DNA from 3 places in the Arthrobacter sp. 2762 genome. Region 1 is predicted to be linked to each of the others. Evidence: riboswitches for the same ligand, from Rfam matches in the RefSeq annotation. Region 1 holds a riboswitch; each other region holds the start of a gene.
What was found. Region 1 has a riboswitch for cyclic di-AMP ahead of ABIE18_RS11780 (hypothetical protein). Riboswitches for the same ligand answer to the same signal wherever they lie in the genome.
Positions count from the first base shown of each region.

Region 2: linked by a shared signal. The riboswitch ahead of ABIE18_RS15975 (C40 family peptidase) and the one ahead of ABIE18_RS11780 (hypothetical protein) in region 1 are both predicted to bind cyclic di-AMP.
Region 3: linked by a shared signal. The riboswitch ahead of ABIE18_RS02815 (NlpC/P60 family protein) and the one ahead of ABIE18_RS11780 (hypothetical protein) in region 1 are both predicted to bind cyclic di-AMP.

Region 1 covers NZ_JBEPSI010000005.1:271,881-277,376, forward strand. Annotated here, with positions in the region: gene ABIE18_RS11770 (PucR family transcriptional regulator) at 1-502, shown strand, start outside; gene ABIE18_RS11775 (AEC family transporter) at 646-1,566, shown strand; gene ABIE18_RS11780 (hypothetical protein) at 1,797-3,119, opposite strand; cyclic di-AMP (ydaO/yuaA leader) riboswitch at 3,136-3,286, opposite strand; gene ABIE18_RS11785 (hypothetical protein) at 3,416-3,649, opposite strand; gene ABIE18_RS11790 (ATP-dependent DNA ligase) at 3,697-4,764, shown strand; gene ABIE18_RS11795 (DUF6480 family protein) at 4,870-5,145, opposite strand; gene ABIE18_RS11800 (alpha/beta fold hydrolase) at 5,294-5,496, opposite strand, start outside.
Region 2 covers NZ_JBEPSI010000008.1:180,411-185,906, forward strand. Annotated here, with positions in the region: gene ABIE18_RS15965 (HNH endonuclease) at 1-459, opposite strand, end outside; gene ABIE18_RS15970 (NlpC/P60 family protein) at 689-1,441, opposite strand; gene ABIE18_RS15975 (C40 family peptidase) at 1,540-2,268, opposite strand; cyclic di-AMP (ydaO/yuaA leader) riboswitch at 2,273-2,436, opposite strand; gene ABIE18_RS15980 (M23 family metallopeptidase) at 2,582-3,412, opposite strand; cyclic di-AMP (ydaO/yuaA leader) riboswitch at 3,419-3,648, opposite strand; gene ABIE18_RS15985 (iron-dependent transcriptional repressor DtxR) at 3,851-4,546, opposite strand; gene serC (phosphoserine transaminase) at 4,851-5,496, shown strand, end outside.
Region 3 covers NZ_JBEPSI010000001.1:570,170-575,665, forward strand. Annotated here, with positions in the region: gene ABIE18_RS02805 (universal stress protein) at 1-409, opposite strand, end outside; gene ABIE18_RS02810 (FAD-binding protein) at 838-1,530, shown strand; gene ABIE18_RS02815 (NlpC/P60 family protein) at 1,675-2,439, opposite strand; cyclic di-AMP (ydaO/yuaA leader) riboswitch at 2,443-2,611, opposite strand; gene ABIE18_RS02820 (copper resistance CopC family protein) at 2,786-3,412, opposite strand; gene ABIE18_RS02825 (NCS2 family permease) at 3,526-4,968, shown strand; gene hutG (formimidoylglutamase) at 5,042-5,496, shown strand, end outside.

The sequences.
Region 1 (5,496 bases):
CCAAGTTCTGGTGCACTATCAATTGGAGCTCGCCAAGCGAGCGGGCCGCACGGTGGAGCGGGTGATCCTGGGCATTAGCGAGCCGTTCCAGGTCATACGGCAATTGGCGGGCGCCTACAGGCAATCGAAAGTGGCAGCACAGGCTGCAGCCGTGGATCCACCCCTCGGCGAGTTGGTAGATAGCCGGGCGGTGGGCGTTTATCAACTCTTCGATCGTCTTCAGGCGCCGGGCGGCTGGGATGATACGGGCTCCGTTCATTTCAGGACTTTGGAGGACCAGGATAAGAACGGCGAACTCCTGCCCGTGCTGGAACTGCTCTATGACAACGACAGCTCAGTGCAGGATGTGGCGGCGAAACTTCACCTGCACAGAAGCAGCATCTACAACCGACTCGCCCGGATCCGCCAACTCATCGGAGCTGATCCGTTGAGCGGTGGGATCCGGCTTGAGCTGCATGCTGCACTGAAGGCCCAGCGGTGGGCCTCGCGGCCCCGGATCTAGCGCGTGCCGTGCCGCTGACTCGCCTGGTGCCATGGAATGCGTGTTGTGGAACGCAGGTTGCGGAACGGCAGCGCTGAAGTGGACAGTCACTCAGGCGTCCCCTACGCTGAGAAAGCGGTTTCTCAACAATTCTTAGGAGCAAGGTGGGCGGCGTTGTCTCGGGAATCCTCATCGTCGCTTCGGTCATCGCGGTGGGTTATTTCGCCACCCGCTACAAAGTGCTGGCCCCTGATGTCCAAAGCGCGCTGACTCGGACGGCCTTCTACATCACCAATCCTGCGCTGCTGTTCACGGTGGTAGGTGAAAGCGATATCCGCGCAGCACTTGGGGTCGACGCCCCTCTTGCGCTCCTGTCAGCAGCCGTCATAGGCCTTCTCTATTGCTTGCTGAGCTTCGTGTTCTTCCGGCGGCCAGTCGCGGAAACGGCGGTTGGTGCCATGGCCAGCAGTTATGCCAACGCAAACAACATTGGCATTCCTGTCTCGTTGTATGCAGTGGGCACGGCGCAGCACGTTGCTCCAGTCCTGCTGGTTCAACTCCTGATCATGGCGCCCTTCTACCTCAGCGTCCTGGGCGTCGCAGGTGGCACAAAAATCTCGTGGAAACGGATGCTGTTGCAGCCCTTCTCCAATCCCATGATTATCGCCTCGGGGCTGGGGGCGGTGATGGCTCTGACGGCGTGGGATGCGCCGGAGCTCGTCCAGAAACCCATTGATATGCTGGCCGGCGCGGCCGTCCCCATGGTTCTGCTGGCTTTTGGCATGTCGCTGGCAGGCAAGGCCCCTCTTCAAAAGGGCGATGGCCGCGTGGAGACCGTGGTGGCAACCACTTTGAAGGTGGCGGGCATGCCCGCGGTGGTCTGGGTGCTGGGGCGCTTTGTGTTCGGGTTGGAGGGTCAACACCTCTTGGCCAGCGTCATCATGGCCGCACTTCCGACCGCCCAGAATGTCTTCCTTTTCGCTTCTCCCTACGGACGCGGAATGACAATGGCCAGGGACGTCATCCTCTGCACAACCGTGCTTTGCGTCGGGGCGTTGGTTATGGTGGCGTGGCTGCTTGGGTAGAACCGATCGATACCAGGAACAAGCGACACACGGAACAAAAGAGGCAGGCACCCGGGTAGGTGCCTGCCTCATCTCGTTGCAGTGATTTCTTGTTGCCGTGATTCCTTAGGCTCGACGCAACCGCTGGCAGCTCCAGCGGCCCATCCGATGACGGAAGGTGGCAGGGCGGCTGCTGCTGCAGTACCGGCCGTGCCATCCGACGTGCTTGCTGGTCCTGGGAAGTTGCGTGCTCACTTCAAGATCCCTGTCGCGCCGTCGAGTATGCCGTCCAGGTCCAGTGCTGAACCATTGGACGGCGTGGTGCTGGGGCTCCCGGTCGGCTTTGGCTTTGGCGCCGGAGTCTGTGTTGGACTAGGCGCCGGAGTGACGGTGGGCGTCGGCGTCGTCGTGGCAGGTGGGGTGGTAACCGTGTCCGACGGAACCGGGCTCGGGGCAGGCTGGGTCGGTACAGGAGTTGTCACGCCCGGCACAGGAACAACAGCCGACGGGACTGCTGAAGGGACCCAAACAGGATCCGCGAGTGAAACCTGCGGAGTAGGAATGGACGACGCCGATCCCTGAGCGGGTGCCTCTTCTGACGACTGCGTTGCAACAGTTGCCGGCCGTCCGGCCTCGCTGGTGGCCGACGAAGCAGAGGCAGTGGAGTAGGACGAGCTGGGCGCAGGAGCGGCCGAAGTTGACTGCCTGCTGTCGCCACCTGTCTTTGCGTCACTGGCTTCCTGGGTCGGTGTTTCCTTCCCGAAGAAGGGAAGCTCGAAGGCCTGGCTCATGGTGCCAACGGTCAATACCAAGCCCAATGCTCCAGCGACAACTGCCATGCGCTGGCTCATTGTTTTGACCGAGGCGGCCTTGGTGAGGACGGAGTGTGGTTCGTGGCTGAAGGACGACCCACCCAGTGACGACCCACCCAAGGATGAAGCTCCGAAGGTAGTGGCGCCGCTCGCTGAGGTTTCGGCAGCCGCCTTATCGGCTGTGCCGCTCTCGGATTCTTGGGCGCGAAGGGCTTTCCGGCTTGCGAGACCAGCGGCGGCGGTCGCGGCCGCTGCGAGCTGGGCATGGCTCTTCGCCTGAACGATCGGGATCGCAGCAGTGGCGGGTTCCGGTTCGTGCGCGGCGGGCGTGGGTGCCTGAACGATCGGCATAGCAGCGGTAGCGGGCTCTGGATTCGTAGCCGGTTCGGGAGCGACCGGTTCGCGCCCCGGAACAGTTGGAATCGCAGCAGTTGCCGGCTCCAGGGGAGCAGAATATACCGCAGCAGAATCCGCCGGAGCAGAGTCCGCCGGTTCTGTTTTTGCTGGAGCAGTTTCGGCGGGAGCTGTCTCAGCAGAAATAACTGCCTGGGCTGCCCGTTCACGCTCTGCCGCGCGAGCGGCTGCGCGCGTGGTGGGTGCCGCAGGGGCGGGAGCAGGAGCGGTGGTGGTTTCCGGCGTCGTGCCTGTTAAACCTGCTTCCGCTTCTGGCGTGCTGTTGGAGGATCCGCTGGGTTGGGCCCGACGGCGTCCGGTTGGCTGGGTACGCTCGCGCGCAATTTGGGCGCGGCGCGGCTGATCCATGGGTGGGGGTTCATGGTGGTTGCCTCTCAACGCCTGCGAGGTTAGCTGTCGGGTTCGGACGAGGCCGTCCGGCCGCACATGGCGGCTTCACCCCAAGGGCCTAAGAAAAATCAGGCCCGGGAACTCTGGGTCCCCCGTCTCTGCCGCGAGTCTGGCGGATCCCGGTTTGCGGCAGAGCTCGGCGTCAACCCGGAAGCGGCCCAGCGGAGATACGGGTCGCTCTTAGACCGTACATGAGCGCCATAGTAAAGTCACATTAATGTAACGGGCGGGACGCCTTCCAGCGCGAAGGTCCGTTAGGACTTAGGCTCCGGGGCCGGAGCCGGGGCTGGCAGCTCGTGCTGGATCCTTTGGACTTGGTGTGCGTAATGGGTCTCGGGTCGAAAAATTTCGTCCGCCACACCCAGCATCCCACCCGTGGCGCCGCGCCGGACTTTCCCCTTGCTGTTCTGGCGGGAGACCCAGAACCAAAGGGCAGCAATGAGGGCAGGTGCTGCCAGTACCGCCACCAGAACGGCCAAGATATCCATGGCCCAAGACTAGCTTCCGCCGCATGCGGCAGGTAGAACATAGTCGTATGGACCTCCCAGTGATGCCGCCCATTTCGCCCATGCTTGCCAAGTCCGTTCCTTCAATCCCTGATGTGGGCCACTTTGAGCCCAAGTGGGACGGGTTCAGGACCATCGTTTTCAAAGACGGGGATGAGATCATCCTGGGCAGCCGCAACGAACGTCCCATGACACGGTATTTCCCTGAACTGGTGGAAGCACTCCAGAAGAATCTTCCGGACAAATGCGTGATCGACGGCGAGATCGTCCTCATAGCTGACAACAGGCTCGACTTCGAGGGCCTTCAGCAGCGCATCCATCCTGCCGATAGCCGTGTGCGGATGCTTGCCGAGAGCACCCCGTCCTCCTTCATCGGATTCGACATCCTCGCGCTGGGAGACGAGAACCTCATGGACAAGCCGTTTTCCGAGCGTCGAGCCGCCTTGGAGAAGGCGCTGGCCAAGGCTGAGGCGCCCGTCTACGTAACGCCGGCGGTGACGGAACTCGATCAAGCACAGGAGTGGTTCGTGCAGCTGGAAGGTGCCGGGCTCGACGGCGTACTTTCCAAACCGCTCGGGGGGACGTACCAGCCGAATAAGCGGGTCATGTTCAAGACCAAGCATGAACGGACCGCGGACTGCGTGGTGGCTGGATTCCGCTGGCACAAAACGGGAAAGGTTGTCGGGTCGATGCTACTTGGGCTGTATAACGACGCCGGTCAGCTGCAGCACGTGGGGGTGGTGGCTTCATTTCCCATGGCCAAGCGCGAAAGCCTGGTGGCCGAACTTGAGCCGTACCAGACGGAATTCAGCGAACATCCTTGGGGCCAGTGGGCCGATCAAGGAGATGCGGCAGTTAGCGGTTCCCGAATGCCGGGCGCGCAGAGCAGGTGGAGCGCCGGCAAGGATTTCTCCTTTGTTCCCCTCCGGCCGGAGCTCGTCATCGAGGTTGCCTATGACTACATGGAAGGCGACCGGTTCCGGCACACCACCCAGTTTCGTCGGTGGCGGCCGGACCGGACTCCGGGGAGCTGCACCTACTCGCAACTGGAGGAGCCGGCTGATTACGACCTCGGGGAGATCCTGAAGCTGCCGTAGCCTTGGTTGCTCCTCACGTGTGGTTCTACGTTGTTGAGCCGCTGTTACGTTGTTGGACCGCTGTTACGTTGTTGCCCAACAACGTAACAGCGGCTTGGCGACGAGCTACTCTTCGTGCCCCTGGTCGCTGCTCATGCTGCCCTCCGCCGGTGGGGTTTCGCCTGGGGGTACGCCGCCCCCGGGTTCGAGTCCCGTGACGTTGCCGTCCAGGGGATCGGGGTTGGCGGACGCTGCAGGATCGTCGTCTTCGTCCTGGCGCATGTCCGGATCTGTGTGGATATCGTCCGGGTCGCCAGCGGTGTCGCCGGCCGTGTCGTCCCGCTCGGCTGCGCCAGAGGCGCCGAAGGTCCGGGGATCGTCCTCAGGGTCATAGCTGGTCATGGTCGCCCTTCCTAAGCAAACTTACTATTGTGCTTGCCCGGCCAGCCTAGTCTCCAGATCGTAAACCCAACAAGGGGCACCCACGCCGGGATCCGCCGTCGTGCGTTGGCGCCTGACTCTGTCGGGACGCTTAACTCTGGCGGGATGCTTAACTCTGCCGGGACGTCGCCGCGACAAAGCTCCTGATAGCGTCCGCCACGGCTTTGGGGCGCATGTGCTGTGCAACGTGGCCCACGCCCGGAATTTCCACCAGCCGCCCTTGCGGGATTGCCCGCGAGAGGCGAAGCGCCCATACCGGCCCGGCCACATGATCACGGCTCCCTCGGAGCACCAGCACGGGAGTCCGGACTT
Region 2 (5,496 bases), on a different contig from region 1:
CGCAGGTTTCTCGAGTTCTTTGATCTGCCACATGGTTCCCGTGGGCACGCCAGGTTTGAAACGAAGTTTCCAACCCATCTCGGCCAGCGTGTGGTCACTCTTGGCGTTGTTGCATTTCAAACACGCCGCAACCAGGTTTTCCCAGGAATCCGCGCCGCCCCTGGATTTGGGGTGGACGTGGTCTATGGTGTGGGCTGTTTTCCCGCAATAGGCGCAGCGATGGCCGTCGCGGCGGAGTACCCCGCGGCGGCTCACGGCAGTGATCCTGTTGTACCGGGGCCGGATGTAGCGATTGAGAAGAATCACGGATGGTCTCCCGAGAACCTCCTGTGGCCCGACGACAGGCTCGTCGCCTTCGGCCACCACGCTAGCTTTTCCAGTCAGCACAAGGACCAGCGCCCGGCGGAAGGTTACTACCGCCAGCGGTTCATATCCAGCATTCAGAACGAGTGTGCGCATGCACGTACCTCTTCACGGCCGCACCCGTCAGGGGCACGAGGGCCGGCTGCCCTCTGCTTGTACGGGCTGTGGATCGACAACACAAGGGTAAGCACTTATATGCCATATCAACGAATTTTTCCGCCGTTTCGCCTGTGGTGTTGGCGAAAGTTCATGTGCGGGACACCCCGTGGTTAAAGCAGAACACCCCGCCGGCCTGAGCCTGCGGGGTGTTCCGTGGAGTACTTGATCAGCCGTTGACGCGGATGAAAACGGGGCCGGAGCCAACGTTCACGCTGAACAGTGCCGTGGTGGATCCGTTCCATCCACCGTGGACTGCCATGCCGTTGCCGACGTAAACAGCGATGTGTGCCATTCCGCCGTAGCCACCGTTGGCATAGTAGGCGAGGTCGCCGGGCTGGGCTTCAGCTGCACTGACCGTGCGGCCGAGGGAGAGGTAGCCGGCCGGCCAATCGTGGAAGTGAATACCGACGGCGGCCAGCGAGTTGGTCACCAGCATGGTGCAGTCCTGCGTGACGCCGAGCTGTGCGTAGGCCGCTGCAGCGATAGCCGCCCCGAGGCCGCTGGATGCAGCAGGCGCCTTGGCCGCGGACGCATCAGTGTTGACCGCCAAAGTAGCGGTGCCGCCGGCAGCCGGAGCTTCCTTGGCAGGTGCCTTCTCGACGACGGGAGCCGGGGCTTCCACAGTCTTGACCACAGGGCGCTCGTAGGAGATGGCGACGCTGGAATCGGCAGCAATGGTCACCTGGGCAACCGACTGCACGTCAAGGGTGGACGCAGACGTAGATTCGCGCTGGACGTTGGTGTCCGCAGCATTTGCAGCAACGCCGCTGGTCAGGACAAGGCCCGATGCAGCTGCGATCACTGCTGCCTGACGGCCAACGCCACCGGCGTTGTCGCTGACAGCCTTGGCAATGACGGCAAGTGAGCTGGTCTTGGGGGCCTCAGCTCTATGCCGTGCAACCTTGTTTGCACTGGTCATGATTACTCTCTTTTCGTATCCGCGCACGGTGGGGTCGCACGCGGGTTATGGGCTGCCAGCACTTGGGGGGCATGCTGGCTTACCCCGAATGGGATTTTCTAGCGGAGGGTGTAGAACGAGGACGTGCCGGTGGAGGCCGCGGAGTGCAGGAGCGTGCCCTGGCTGGGGTTCAAAGCGCTGATCATCATGCCGTTACCGACGTAGATGCCCACGTGGGCTCCACCGTTCTGCACGACGAGGTCGCCAGGGGCAGGGGTGCTGGTGGGGGTCATGACCGTCCAGGCATTGACGCGGGGGATGCTGATGCCGGCCTGGGCGTAAACCCACTGGGTAAATCCGGAGCAGTCCCAGCCGTTGGGGGAAGTGCCGCCCCAAACGTAGGGGTGGCCGATGCCGGTGTAGGCAATTGCTGCAAGTCCTGAGGCTGCCGCGCTGGAAGCGGCATCCTTGGCCTTGGAGGACAGGGCAGCGAGGGTGCCGTTCGCTTGGTCTTCGGTTGCCGTGCGCTGGGAGGCCCGCTGAACCTTGGGAGCTTCCTTTGTAGCCACAACGGGGCTCTCGAAGGAAACGGTTGCGGTGGGCTCCGCGGTAACAACTGCGGTGGCGACCAACTGCTGGGTGCTGGAGGATTCCGACTTGGAAACGTCGGTGTCAGCGGCCTGGGCCGGGAGTCCAACGCTGAGAACGAGCCCCGAGGCTGCGGCCAGAACGGCGGCTTGGCGGCCTACGGTGCCTGCATTGGTTGAGACAGCCTTGGAAAGGGTGTTCAACGGGTTCGTGCGAACCAATTCGGCGCGATGGCGCGCAGGGGTAGTGCGTGATGACACGAAGGTAGCCTCTCCCAATGCCTGCGAGGTGAGCTGTCGGATTCGGATGGGAGTCATCCGGCCGCGCGGCTTCAAGGAAGCTTTTGCGACTTAACCCCAAGGTCTTCTGACTCGAAGACCAAAATTGGTTCCCCCGCCCCTGCCAGACGATTTTTGCGAACGGACCTCGAGTGGTGGCAGAGCTAGGCAATCCACTCAAGTGCATCGGCCCCCTAAAAAGCCGATGCGCTTTAGACGGTACAACAGATGTTCGTGAATGTCACATTCAGGTCACGGGGCGTGTCATGAATGCGATAGACAACCATCAACTGGCTCAGAGCCAGCCCATGGGATCTACGACTTCGCCGTTGACCTGGACCTCGAAGTGGAGGTGGCAGCCGGTAGATGCTCCTGTGGTGCCACTCAGCGCGACGGTATCGCCGCGGCTGACAGTCTGCCCCACCTTGACGTTGAAGGACGACAGGTGGTTGTACGTGGTCTCGAGGCCGTTGCCGTGATCAATCACGACGCGGTTGCCTCCGCCGTACTCATGCCACCCGGCGAATGTGACCTTGCCTGCGGCTGCGGCGTGAACGGCGGTTCCGCACTGGGCCACGAAGTCCTGGCCACGGTGGAAGTCGCCGGTGCCGCCGGTAAGGGGGCTGACACGGTAGCCAAACGGCGATGCCGTGACCAGCTTGTCCAGCGGACTTCCCAAGGTGCCAAGTGAGGAGGCGCGCTGGATGCTCCCCGCTGACTGGGCGCTCAGCAACTGCTTGAGCTTGCCGTCAGGATCAGCGGCGGTAGCGACGGCTGCGCGACTGAAATCGATTTTGGCAGAGGCTGCTGCAGAAACTTCCGGTTGGCTGCCACCGGGCACGGAGAGGGCCGCCTCGGCCTGGCCGGACTCGGACGTGGCCATGACGGGGCTTGTGGCAGGCAGGCCTACAGTCAGGGCAAGTCCGGTGGCGGCAAGCGCGACACCGGCCTTCTGCCCGACACCACTGGCTGCGGCGAAGTCGGCTACCTGGCGCAACGGGCTCTTACGGCGGCGCACCTGACGCGGGGTGTCGCGTGGCCGGATCTCCATTGCGGCGCGGGCTGGCCGCAGCTCAGCAGCGGGGCCGGACGCGCGGCGGCGGCCCCTGACGTTCTGCGATGTCAAACTCTGTTCCTCTCTGGAAAGCCTGCGAAGTTAGCTGTCGGATTCGGGTCAGAGAGTTCAAAGACCCGGTCCGCACGAAGCGCAAACGGCACACAGGTATCCCCGGAAGGACTTGCGTTAGTAGGCACTTCTGCTGCGGACTTCACCCCAAGGCTGCTTCTTTAGGCAGCCGCTTGTGGTTCCCCCGCCTCTGCCAGTAGTTGATGACACACCTGATCTGCTGGCAGAGCTCGGCTCCAGATCAGGTAACGCTTTGGTATCGGCGCTAGTAGATAACTATAGGTGATTAAAGCCCGCAGTAATAAATTCGTTATCTTTCCAGACGACCGTGTTGTGGGTGGCCCCATATCATCAGTCGCCGAAATCCGCAGGTCACACGCGCGGCAACCAGCTCAAAGTGAGATCCGACACTCCCCGCGGTCGGAGGGAAAGTCAGAGTCAGCTGACGGCGACGAAGACGTGCGCAGCTACCTCGGGAGGCAGCTCCAGTGCTCCTTCAATGCCGGGAACGCGGACAGAGATGTACTCCCCCACCCGTTCCAAGGAGACAGTTGCGCCAGGACGAATTCCGCCTTCGTCGAGCTGGGTGAGGAGCTCGGGCTCAACCTGGATGGGCTCAGCAAGGCGGCTGACCACTACGCGCGAATCGGCAGCATACCCGTCCATCGCATGCAGCAGGTTGACGTCCAGCCGGGCAAGGGGCTGGTTGGCGAGGCCGCCAAGCGCTTCCAAACCCGGGATGGGGTTGCCATACGGTGACTCGGTGGGGTGTTCCAACAACTCATAGAGCCGCCGTTCCACCCGTTCGCTCATGACATGCTCCCAGCGACATGCTTCGTCATGAACGTACGCCCAGTCCAGACCAATGACGTCCGCCAGGAGTCTTTCGGCAAGACGGTGCTTCCGCATGACTTCGGTGGCCCGCTTGCGCCCGACTTCGGTCAGTTCCAGGTGGCGGTCGTTGGACACAATCACCAGGCCGTCGCGTTCCATGCGTCCAATGGTCTGGGAAACCGTGGGACCCGAGTGCCGCAGACGCTCCGCAATGCGTGCGCGAAGAGCCACGATGTTCTCTTCTTCAAGCTCCAAAATGGTCCGAAGATACATCTCAGTGGTATCGATCAGATCCGTCATCCAGCTCAGCTCTCCTCGAACGCATTTCTTGCGTAATCTCCACCGTACCGCGTCCCAGCCAAGGTGGACGGTGTGCAACCGACACCTCAGGAACGTCAACCCCAGCCTAGCTTATTTGGAATTACTCTGGATAATTTTTCCCTGGGCCGCAATGCCTGTGGTGGTCCGTCATTCCACGTGGCGGACTATGACAACCGCAGATTCCTGACGGTGGGTCCGGTCAGGCAGAATGAGGGAGTCGAAGGGGCAGCCGATGCCACCTGCCCACCTCCCCCTCTCTAACCGATACCCATTGGAGCCATACGTGAGCGACAACAGCATCACTATTCCCGCCGACCTGCTGCCCAAGGACGGACGCTTCGGCGCGGGACCGTCCAAGGTCCGCCCGGAACAGGTCCAGGCCCTGTCTGCCGCATCGACCACCATTCTCGGCACGTCCCACCGTCAGGCGCCGGTCAAGAACCTGGTGGGTTCGGTCCGCGAAGGGCTCAGCCAGTTCTTCCGTGCACCTGAGGGCTACGAAGTTGTCCTCGGCGTCGGCGGTTCCACTGCTTTCTGGGATGTAGCGGCTTTTGGCCTGGTTGAGAAAAAGGCCCAGCACCTTTCCTTCGGTGAGTTCGGTTCCAAGTTTGCCGCGGCCACCGACAAAGCCCCGTTCCTGGATGCATCCTCCATCATCAAGTCCGAGCCCGGCACGCGGCCGGTCTCCCAAGCGGAGGCTGGCGTTGACGTCTATGCCTGGCCGCAGAACGAGACCTCAACTGGTGTTGCAGCCCCCGTGAAGCGCGTCGAGGGCGCCGACGCCGGTTCGCTCGTCTTGGTGGACGCCACTTCAGCCGCCGGCGGGCTGGACGTGGACGTCGCCGAATCGGATGTCTACTACTTCGCCCCGCAGAAGAACTTCGCCTCTGACGGCGGCCTGTGGCTGGGCCTGTTCTCCCCCGCGGCCC
Region 3 (5,496 bases), on a different contig from region 1:
CGACGAAGCCGCCACGGCCACGGCTGCCGAACACCAGGAGTGCAGCGTTCGCAGAGAGGTCAAGGAGGACACCCGCGGCATCGCCATTCTCCACTGAAGCATCGACGTCAATGTTGTAACTGGAGACCTTGTCCATGGCCTGCTTGACGATTGCTTCCGCGCCCTCGCGGATCACGGAATCGTCCACAGTGGCGTATCCGCCGTCCAGGCCGGATGCTGCGAAGATGGGCACCGAATAAGCCGTGACTATATGCAGGGGAAGTTGGCGCCGTTCCGCCTCACGCGCAGCCCATACAAGGGCGCATTGACCATGCTCGGAACCGTCCACTCCGACGACGATTCCACCAGGCGACACAGCCTGGTCCTCGCCGTCCCGTGGTTCTTCAATGTGTCTGCCGTGCTGGTCCATGGGGCCCGCCTCTCCACCTACTGCTTGATGTTCCGGCCATTCTGCCAGAGGTTCTCCGTACCGGTGTTCCCTTGCTGGTGTGCAACCAATAGCCGGGGCCGAAGAAACCCGCAGGGTTCTCCTTCCAATGCCCACTATTCTCGGTTGGCAATGCCGAATCAAGGCGACTGTGGGCTATGTGGATAACGGTCCGGGCTCGGTTTTCGGCATGCTCACCGCCCTCCGTGTTGCGCTGCGGATGAACATCCAAAACACGCTGTCGCGGAGGCTATCCATGGCAGAAAAAGTTCGGTAGTGTTCGAGTCACCGAATGGCCGGCAAAAGTGTCCCAGGACACAATCCGGCCATTTATTTGCGGCCGCTTGGGGAACTCGGACGCGATCCCACGCGCTGCCGAAAGGCACACACGTCAAGGAGGAACCCAAGCAGTGTCACTCACTCCTGATTCCGTCACGGAACGGACTACCACCGTGGTGATCGGCACCGGCCTGTCCGGCTTGGCTGTTGCCAGCGAGCTCAGCCGCTATGGCATAGGTTCCATCGTGCTGGATGGCTTTGGTACTTTGTCGACCACCGGACCAGCGGTCCACACGGGAATGCTCCAGCGCTGCGACGCAGCCGACCCCGCGGCAATGCAGGAACGCAACGAGATCCTGCGCCATTTGCGCAACTACGCAGCCAGCCATCACCTGGATGTCCGCACCACCACACGCGCTGTTCGTCTGGACTTCCTGGGTGGCGACTCGTCCTCGCAGCTTGGATACGGACCCGTCGCAAGCCTGAACACGGCCAGTCTGAGGGCTGGGCTAAGCGTCTATGGCCCCCTTGAATCCACCCCACGGCAATGGGCCGTGCATACGGCCAGCGGAGTTCTCCTGGCAGATCACATCGTGGTGACCCGCTGCGCCCAGAGCCAGCTACGCCGTATGCTTGCCGACCTGGGAATCGCCATAGGCCAGAACTTCGTGGCAGCCATGCGTGCCGTCGGGATGCACTTGGTGGGCGTTGGGGAACTTATTACACCCACGCCCAAGGAAGTACTACGTCAAGCCAAGGCAGTGGGGCAAGCGATCTCATCCAAGGTGGCCCTCCCGGCCGGGCCTGGCATCGCCCTTGCCTAGAACCCCTTGCCTGGAACCCTGGCTTGGAAACGGTTGAGCCAACCGAAGCCTGTTCCTAAAACGAACAAAAGTTAACTCAGAAGGCCGGTACCTCCGAAGACATTAGTCCTCGAAGGCACCGGCCTTTGAGTTGGAGCGTGAAGCTTAGGCGCCAGCGCGTACGTACGTGATGGGGCCGGTTGCGGTGAGCCAGCTGATCGGGTGGATGCCCGTCTGGTTGCCGTTGATGCCACCGCTGATAGCCTGGCCGTTGCCGATGTAGATGGCTACGTGGCCGGACTGGACGATCATGTCACCGGGCTGGGGGTCGCTGACAACCTTGCCGTAGTTCAGGAACTGCATGGGTGCGAGGTCGCCAACCGGGATGCCTGCGGAGCCGAGGGCCCTTTCCACCATGGCGGTGCAGTCCTGCATGATGCCGATCTGGGCGTAAGCCGAGGCGACCATAGCGGCGTTGACGCCACCAACAGCCGGAGCTGCGGCAGCAGGCGCGGCTGCCACCGGAACGGTAGCCGTAGTGGTTGCAGCGGCCTGGACGGTAGCCGTTGCGGCCTTGGCAACCGGAGCCGGAGCAACGGGAGCCGGCTTTTCAATAACGGGAGCCGCTACGGAAGCAACCGCGGGGCGCTCGAAGTTGATGGTGGCCGTGGATGCGGCCGTAACAACCTTGGTGGGACCCTCGGAGACGGTCTCGGCGACAGTAGCAGGGCTGGAGTCGCGCTGAACGGGGGTCTCTGCAGCGTGGGCAGCGATGGAACCCGTCAGGACGAGGCCTGAAGCTGCTGCGATGACAGCGGCTTGGCGACCTGCGCCGGATGCGTTGCTGGCAACAGCCTTGGAGATGGAGATGAACGGATTAGGACGTACGCTGTCCGCCTTACGACGGCCGCGAAGAATGCGTGAAGACATGAAAGAGCCTCTCCCGATGCCTGCGAGGTTAGCTGTCGGATTCGGATGGGAGTCACCCGGCCACTATCCCCCGCTGTGCAGCGGAAGCTTCGTGACTTCACCCCAAGGCGCGCTCTGAAAGCGGGCCAAAATGGGTTCCCCGTCTCTGCCGTAGGTTTGTCTGCGAACGGATTCCGGACTGCGGCAGAGCTAGGCAATCAGCCCGGAAATGCCCGTTACGTGGAACAGGCACAGGTACAACCGTACGGGAAGATCACCCCAAAGTCACATTTACGTAACGAGCAGTTCGTTTTTGGCGTGTCGCAGTGACCGTTTCGAGATCTTCGCAAGTATGTAGAAAACCCTGCTATTCCGGGGAATTTTCGCCATCCGCGTCGTTGGGAGCCGCTAGCTTCCTCCGGGCTGTAACAGCGAGGAAGATCACGAGACCGATCGCCACCACAGCGAGGCCAACGATGCTCCAGGGGAAGGGTTGGGAAGCCGCCGGAGCCGGCTCAGTATTTTCCGTACCGGGGGCTGCTGTGCCCGCCGTCGGAACAGCCGCCGAAGCCGAGGGGGAGGCGCCTGCTGAGCCGCTCGCCGTCGTCGTCGTGCTTGTCCCGGAAACGGTGAACTTGAAGGTTCCCTCGATCGGGTGGGAGTCTGAACTGACCACGCGCCACACCACCGTGTATTCCCCGGCTGGAGCGCCCGGACGCAGCTTCTGGACAGCCATGTTGTCGATGATTTCCACTGCGCCATCTGCCCAGTTTTCGCCCCCAGCGGTGACAGTCACGCCCGAACCGATGGCCAGTGGCCGGTTGTTGAAGGTGATGGATACCGACGCCGGCACTTCAGCCACCCGGGCACCGTTGGCGGGAGTTGTTGATTCGGCGACGTCATGCGCGGAGGCCGGAGCGGCTCCCAGCAGCAACGCGGAAGCGAAAGCGAGAGCGGCTACGACGGCGGCCAGAAGCGGGCGGCTGGTACGCATGGGGCGGTTTCTCCTAGTGTTGGCTTCCTTACAGACTAGGCGAATCGTCCCAACGCCCCACATCAGCGGGCATAGGATTTGAGAGCAAACTCCCCCGATCCCCGGAGACCTTCATGCTTAAACAAGGTTCTGCAATCGACCGCTACTTCAAGATCTCCGAGCGTGGGTCCACATACTCGCGCGAAATACGTGGCGGCTTCGCGACCTTCTTCGCCATGAGCTACATCGTGGTGCTGAACCCGCTGATCCTCTCCGGGGCAGACTCGAGCGGGGCGTCGCTCGGTTTCACGGCCGTAGCGGCAACCACTGCCTTCGTGGCGGGCATCCTCACCATCCTCATGGGCGCCTGGGCCAAGCACCCCTTCGCCGTGGCAACGGGCCTGGGAGTGAACGCATTCGTCGCCGTGACGGTTGCCTCCCACCCGGAGCTGACATGGCCGGACATGATGGGGCTGGTGGTGCTTTCGGGTGTCACTATGCTCATCCTGGTACTCACCGGATTCCGCACGGCCGTTTTCAGGGCCGTCCCGGAAGCCCTCAAGACGGCGATCGTCGTGGGCATTGGCCTCTTCATCGCCTTGATTGGACTGGTCAACGCCGGTTTTGTCCGACGCATCCCGGATGCCGCGGGCACCACTGTCCCCCTCGGCCTTGGCGTGGATGGCAAGCTGATGGGCTGGCCGACGTTGGTGTTCGCCGTCGGCCTGGTCCTGACCATCGCGTTGGTGGTGCGAAAGGTCCGCGGCGCAATCCTGATCGGCATCGTGGTATCCACCGCCCTGGCCGCCATCCTCGAATTCACGCTGCACATTGGTCCCAGCTTCGACGGTAAAAACGTCAACCCGCGCGGCTGGTCCCTGGTGGCCCCCACACTTTCCGAATGGGGCGCTCCGGACCTCTCCCTGATCGGCAAAGCCAACCCCTTTGGAGCCTTTGAACACCTCGGATTTGTGGCTGCTGCGCTGCTGGCGTTCGTGATACTCCTCAGCATCTTCTTCGACGCCATGGGCACCATGGTGGGCCTGGCCAACGAGGCCGGAACCGTGGACGAGCACGGCAACATTCCCAACGTAGACCGCGTCCTGCAGGTTGACGCCCTGGGCGCAATCATCGGTGGCGGCGCCTCCGTTTCGTCCAACCAGATCTTCGTCGAGTCGGGCGCGGGCATTGGCGAAGGTGCCCGCACAGGTCTCGCCTCCATTGTCACGGGCCTGCTCTTCCTGGTGGCCATGTTCTTTACTCCGCTCATCAACCTTGTCCCGTTCGAAGCCGTGGCGCCTGCGCTTGTGGTGGTGGGCTTCATGATGGTGTCCCAGGTTGGCAAGATCGACTGGCAGGACTGGGGCGTTGGCATCCCCGCGTTCCTGACGATCGCCCTCATGCCCTTCACGTACTCCATTGCCAACGGCCTCGGCGCAGGCTTCATCTCCTACGTCCTGATCCGCACTTTCCAGGGCCGTGCACGTGAAGTCCACCCCCTGATGTGGGCAGTGGCAGCTGCCTTCCTGCTGTTCTTCGGCATCGGAACTGTGGAGGAGTTGTTGGGGGTCAAGTAGCGAAGTCCGGCATCTCAGACACTGCAGTACGCTGCAGCTGTTTTTTGGCACGCAGGTGGGGTGTGCTTAAAGCATGGCCCCAAACACCAGCACCAACCCCTCCGTAGACGTCCTTCCCACGCCATGGACCGGCCGCTTTGACGGCGACGGCGACGAGCATCGCCGCTGGTGGCAGGCCGTAGCACCCCTTACTTCCCCTGCCGCTCCTGGTGCCTCGCGTCCCGCCGTCGTGCTGGGTTTCTGCAGCGACGCCGGAGTGCGGCGCAACAAGGGCCGTGTGGGTGCCGCCGCCGCTCCGGCCGCCATCCGCTCGGCGCTGGCTCCGCTGGCGTTCCACCTGGACCGTGACGTGTTCGACGCCGGCGACGTGGTTGTGGAGGACGACTCACTGGAAGAAGGCCAACAACGCGCCGGAGGCGCCATCTCGGAACTGCTCGACGCCGGAAATCTCACCGTGGTGCTGGGCGGCGGCCACGAGACGGCATTTGCCAGCTACCTGGGGGTTGCCGGATCCAATGCGGTGCGCAG